DNA from 2 places in the Tepidibacillus sp. HK-1 genome. Region 2 is predicted to be linked to the other one. Evidence: riboswitches for the same ligand, from Rfam matches in the RefSeq annotation. Region 2 holds a riboswitch; the other holds the start of a gene.
What was found. A riboswitch is a leader RNA that binds a small molecule or an ion and turns the genes downstream of it on or off. The one in region 2 is predicted to bind cyclic di-GMP.

Region 1 (3,179 bases), on a different contig from region 2:
TGAGCTGATTTTGAGTAGATTTCCTTTTTCATCATAAGTATAGGTTTTTTCTTCTTGTTGTGGATTGATTTCGCGAATAATCTTTTCGTTTTCAACAAAATAAGTCCATTCCTGCTGTAATGCATTTTTCATCTGTATTTTCCCTGAAGAATAAGTAAAGGTATATGACATGATGTTATTGGAATTTTTGATTGAGGTTACTTGATTTTGACTATTGTAGCTGTATGTTGTTGTTACCCCTTCTTCATCGATCCTTGAATGAATACGATGGTTGCTGTCATAGGAGTATTGAATAGTAGAAAGGTCTGGTTTTGTAATTTTAATCAGTCTTTTTTCTCCGTCATATTGATAGGAGGTTTTTTGACCCATGGGATCAATCATTTCAGTGATCAGCCCATTTGCCCATGTGAACCGGATCAATCTTCCTGTTGTATCTGTTACTTTGATTAACTGGCCTTGACTATCATAGCTATATTTCGTAGAGTTCCCAAAGCGATCTTGTTGCTCAATCATTTTCCCTTCTTTGGGATCCTGATTTTCTCTCCATGGTGCATGATAACCATAATAAGTAATCTTGCTCCCTTTATCTGTGGTAACGATATATTCATATTGGCTATTTCGTTGCAGCTGATCGCCATCAACTTCCTCAAAATGACCTTTATCTAATTCATAATTGGTCATTTCATCCCCATCATAGCTTGTTACAAATGCTTCAGGATCATCTTTTATAAATGGAAAGGTTCTTGTACTGCCATCGAAGCGAAATTCTCCCATATGAAAATCTGCATACATTTGCAATTTGGAATCTAATGGGTACTTCCAACCACGACCAAAAGGTCCTACTTCTTGATCATTACTAGAATAGGCTCGCTCTAACACAAAGTCATAGCCAATGCCAGGTAAGTTTAACTCCTTCTCTGAAAATTTCAAATATCCTGTGGTGATATCTACATCTGGTTTCTTATCATTTTCAAAAATAGGTGCATTCGATTGTTGACTTCGTATTGGTGGTTCTTGTGTTTGAATCTCTGTTGAAGGTATGGAAGGAAATTGAGGTACTACTCCCTGAAGTGGATTTTGCATGGAACGAGGATCTTCATTCCTTTGTGGTAGTAAACTTAATAAAGATGCTGGATCCATAAATGTTGGATCAGTGTCCCCAAAAGCTATCGTGTTTTTTGGCTGAATGGTTAAACTGCTAAAAAAGACAAAAAATGATAGTAAAATAATGATAGACTTACGAGGCAATTGTTTCATCCCTTTGTTTCTCCCTTCGGTAACCTGGCGATCTTAGACAACAACATTCGACTTTAAACCCATGGCTTTGCGCCCCCATCTTTCAATTAGTTTGCCTTTATCGGTAATAAATGTATACTTTATGTAATTTATAGTAGAGTATTGTCATAATTTTGGCAATCTTTTTCTCCTAAAATTCCTTATATTGGTTCTTTATTCCTATTTTACCATTTCAAAACAGGTAATATATTCCTAGTCATTTGTTCCTATTGTAAGAAATATAAAGTGCAAATAAAAAAATCCTTCTCGTCTAAAAAGAGAAGGATTTTTGCGTATATTATCTTTTATTTAAGTCATCGTGTAGATTAAATTCTGTTCTTTTGTTATTTTGCGTAAGCCATTGCTTCTTGTCTTAAGACTTCTGCCTTATCTGTACGCTCCCATGGTAGATCAAGATCATGACGACCAAAGTGGCCATATGCAGCTGTTTGACGGTAAATTGGACGGCGAAGATCAAGTTGTTTAATAATCCCTGCAGGGCGTAAATCAAAATGTTTACGAACTAATTCAACAAGGATGTTTTCATCTACTTTTCCAGTACCAAATGTATCGATACTAATCGATACAGGTTGAGCCACACCTATCGCGTAAGCAACTTGAACTTCACATTTATCCGCTAATCCTGCAGCAACAATGTTTTTCGCAACATAGCGGGCAGCATAAGCACCAGAACGGTCAACCTTTGTTGGATCCTTACCAGAGAATGCTCCACCACCATGGCGAGCATAACCACCATAGGTATCAACGATGATTTTACGACCTGTTAATCCTGCATCACCTTGAGGTCCTCCGATCACGAAACGGCCTGTTGGATTGATAAAATACTTTGTTTTATCATCTAATAATTCTGCTGGTACCACTGGTTTAATCACATATTTATGAAGATCGGCTTTAATTTGTTCATTTGTTACTTCAGGATGATGTTGTGTTGAAATAACAATTGTATCAATACGAACTGGCTTGTCTCCTTCATATTCAACAGTCACTTGCGTTTTGCCATCTGGACGTAAATAGTCTAAGATTCCCTCTTTTCTTGCTTCAGTAAGACGTCGAGCTAATTGGTGGGCTAGTGAGATAGGTAATGGCATCAATTCAGGTGTTTCGTTGACTGCAAACCCAAACATTAAACCCTGGTCTCCAGCACCAATCGCTTCAATTTCTTCATCAGACATTTGCCCTTCACGAGATTCTAACGCTTGGTTAACACCTACCGCAATGTCTGGAGATTGTTCATCAATTGAAGTTAAGACAGCACAGGTTTCTGCATCAAAGCCATATTTTGCTCTTGTATAGCCAATATTTCGGATCGTTTCACGAACAATTTTTGGAATGTCAACATAGCAGCTTGTTGTAATTTCTCCCGCCACCAAAACCAATCCAGTTGTTACAGAGGTTTCTGCCGCAACACGAGCATTGGGATCTTTTTCAAGAATCGCATCAAGGATTGAATCGGAAATTTGATCACAAATTTTATCTGGATGGCCCTCAGTCACAGATTCAGAAGTGAATAAATGACGACCTTTTTGTAACGCCATATGAAAACCTCCCTTAAAATTAGTATGTACATCTATTGTTATGATACTCATGCAAAAAAGCCTTTCCTTTAGAGGAAAGGCTTTTTATACTCAAGCTTACCTCTTATGTTTAAATAGATTTTGAATAAGAGATCCATTCAACAATCTATATTATAAGAAGTAAGAAAGACTGTCAACCATTTTCACTTGAAATTTTACTTACGATTATATTTATGTTTTACTGTACTGGTTGAGTCTCAGTTGTTGTTTCAGTTGACGGTTCAGTTGTTACTTGATCTTGGTTATCTACAAAAATTAATTGAGTATCAGAATCATATTCCACATCCGCACCAAGACTTTCACTAATAA
Region 2 (3,179 bases):
TCAACAAAATTGCACCTCATTCCTGAATCAATAAGAAGATAAAACCGATCATAGATATCAATACATCCATGAAAAGTTTTGCTATAAAATAGTTTAGGCTCATCCATGTACGCCATTTTCTATTATAATAAATAATTAATCCTATGATAATAGCCAATAATCCGATTAAAAAATATATAGAAAAAGAAAAGCTTAGATAAAAAATAAAAAAAGAAACAATCCTTGTTAATTGGCCAACACCCTTTTCATTTCCATTAAAAAAATTTTTCTGGTATGCAGGAAAAATAGCTTTCAGTATAAACTGAATCAAAATTGCGGAAAAAGATGAGATAAAGACCAGAATAATAAGAAACTTGATGATTTGCACATCAATAAGTAATGGTGGAGAAATTTTAACAATTATAGTAGATAACCAATATAGGATCATGATGTGCACGACTTGGTCCAAAATAAAATAGAGAAATGAACCTAAAGAACTCTTAATGGATAGTTTTGATTTAAATGAGTCGATCATAAAATGGAGAATCCCGTTTAATAAAATAAATCCCAATATGTAAGAATTAAATGGGAATAGAAGAATCAGCATGCAAATTGTTATAATTGATGAATGAAGTAAATTCCATCTCCAATCTTTTAGTTTATTTTCTGCAATTTTACCGGTTTGAAATGTAAAATCACCTAGCAGGTGGCCTAATAGTAAGTAATAGAACACATCATTTACCCCTCTGTCTTATTTTAATATGCGAATGTATACATACTTTAAAAAGTAGATGAAAACCCTCTTAATTTTTTAAGAGGGTTTTCATGGATGATTACTAGTACCAAGAATAACGTGAAAAATGCTCAGCCAAAATTTGTTGTTTCTTAACATGAACCTCAATATTTTCCCCTGTTGCCTGATCGTAAAGAAGTCCATCGTATTTGTCTATTCTAATGTGAACTTTTTTAAAGAAATTTGGTGTATCCGGGGCAAATTCAACATATCCTACCCCATTCTCAGCATAAACCTTGACATCAAAAGTGGCCGGCAACTTCTCTGGATCGATAAAATCCTTTTTAAACTCAACATTGACAAAGCCAACTTGATATCTGCCACCATCTTCTGTTACCGTAATCGTATCCGTATAAATCACTGGATTCTCAGCTGCCACAACTGGTATGCTTGAAAGCAAGAGTACAACTGCTGTGATAATAAACATCATTCTTTTCATTCGTCTCACCTCCTTTCGAACCTTATCGCTAAAAGAAAAGGCACCTATATGAACAAGCCATAGGCGCCAAGATGATTTGCTTAATTAGGCAAATCAATAAATAACTCAAGTCATGCTATTAATAATAAAAATTAAACGAAGCATAACCCTAGTAACTTTGTTTCGGCAACCTGGCAATCATAGAATGATTATTCCTTAGACCCATGGCTTTGCGTCCTTACCTTTCGATAAGTTTGCTATTATCGACATCTATTAAGTTTTTTACAAAAAACGACAAAATCGTTTCAATTCTTATCTATACCGTATATAATAGATTTGGAATGATTTACTAACTTACTTTAAGATAAATAAACCATAAACTTCACTTTTTGTCAATCAAAGAACCTAGTTTTTATCATTTTTTTACGCTAGGAGGGATTCTTATTCTTTGTTTTAATTGCGGTTATCACTTACCATCAAATTATCCAAAGGAATGTCCTTTATGTGGGATGAAATTGCCAATAAAATGTTCTTCCTGTGATTCGCCTAACCCCATCATGGCCAAGTTTTGCTTTAATTGTGGACATAAAATATCCCAATCAGAAAAAGAAAGCTCTGTGCAAAACTATGAGATTCTTACGGAAAACAGAAAAAATGTAGCTGTCATCTTTGCTGATGTATCTGGATTTACGGCATTGTCGGAAAAAATGGATCCAGAGGAAGTTCGGGAAATCATCAATGAAACCTTTGCTTATATCACCAAACCTGTATATGAATTGGAAGGAACCATCGACAAGTACATCGGTGACTGTGTGATGATTCTTTTCGGAGCAAAATATCCTCATAGCGATGACCCTTACAGAGCCGTCAGCTGTGGCATGAAGATGATCGACTTAATCCAAGATTTTTCAAAAGAAAGACTATCCAGTAAAGGGGTAACATTAAATCTTTCCATCGGAATTAATTATGGTCAGGTTGTGACTGGAAGTGTGGGAAACTATTTTGATAAAGACTTTACCGTTATGGGAGATGTGGTCAACACAGCGCAAAGACTTCAAACTCAAGCAGCAGCTGGCACGATCCTTGTATCAGAATCTGTCTATCAAGAAACAAATGATCAAATTGATTACTCTCCTGAAAAAGAGATCATTGCCAAAAACAAAGAAAAACCAGTAAAATGCTTCACCCCTCTTCATTTAAAACGAGAAGCAGCTATTGATTCGCTGTTTTTAATCGAACGGGATGATGAAACGAACTTTCTGCATTCAATCTACAAACAACTGAATAGCACAGAGTATATCACCATTATCGGGGAGGCAGGAACTGGTAAAACAAGCCTGCTAAGAAGCTTTACGTCAGAACTAGACAATCAACTTAAAAAACATTGGGTCGATATCAATGTCGGCTACAAAAACAAAATCTATTCGGTTCTGTCCAACATGATCTACCAAATAATGAACCTCCATCCTACTGAAAGTGAAAAGATAAAAGAAAACCGCCTAAAGTCGTATCTTGCTTATCTCTTTCAAAACTCAAGCGTTGGTGAGGAGGAGATTCAACGGAACTATCGTTTTTTAAGCTTGGTTATGGGTTTAAAAAGAGACCATGAATTTCAGAATATCTTGAATGCGATGAACTATGAAGATATCAAAAGAGAAATATTCAATCAGGTTTCTCTATTTATCAAACAAGCCGCTGATAAAGAACCTTTTGTTTTTATCATTGAGAATATCCACTGGGCAGACGCGGGATCAATGGAAATATTGACAAATCTGGTCAAAACACTGCCAGATGTGAAATCCCTTTTCATTTTAACCTCAAGATATGAAATAGAAGAATTAAGTGATAGTGGCAAAAATAGCCATCCTATTCTGAAACTCAAACCGCTTAGTCCAACTGGAACAGAGAAACTAGCTTGCAAACTATTAAATTGCAGCCATCTTGATGAACCATTGCTTCAGGCGATTATTCAATTTACAAAAGGATATC

Region 1: it holds a riboswitch for cyclic di-GMP, as region 2 does, so the genes downstream of both, BEN26_RS11690 (DUF6531 domain-containing protein) here and BEN26_RS05885 (hypothetical protein) in region 2, are expected to answer to the same signal.

Annotation. Positions count from the first base shown of each region.
Region 1 is NZ_BDGM02000024.1:4,658-7,836, forward strand. Features, by position in the region: gene BEN26_RS11690 (DUF6531 domain-containing protein) at 1-1,257, opposite strand, end outside; cyclic di-GMP riboswitch class I at 1,273-1,363, opposite strand; gene metK (methionine adenosyltransferase) at 1,620-2,831, opposite strand; gene BEN26_RS11700 (copper amine oxidase N-terminal domain-containing protein) at 3,049-3,179, opposite strand, start outside.
Region 2 is NZ_BDGM02000008.1:67,385-70,563, forward strand. Features, by position in the region: gene BEN26_RS05875 (ATP-binding protein) at 1-7, opposite strand, end outside; gene BEN26_RS05880 (DUF3307 domain-containing protein) at 17-712, opposite strand; gene BEN26_RS05885 (hypothetical protein) at 816-1,211, opposite strand; cyclic di-GMP riboswitch class I at 1,373-1,459, opposite strand; partial or broken gene BEN26_RS14270 (double zinc ribbon domain-containing protein) at 1,580-1,762, shown strand; gene BEN26_RS05890 (tetratricopeptide repeat protein) at 1,808-3,179, shown strand, end outside.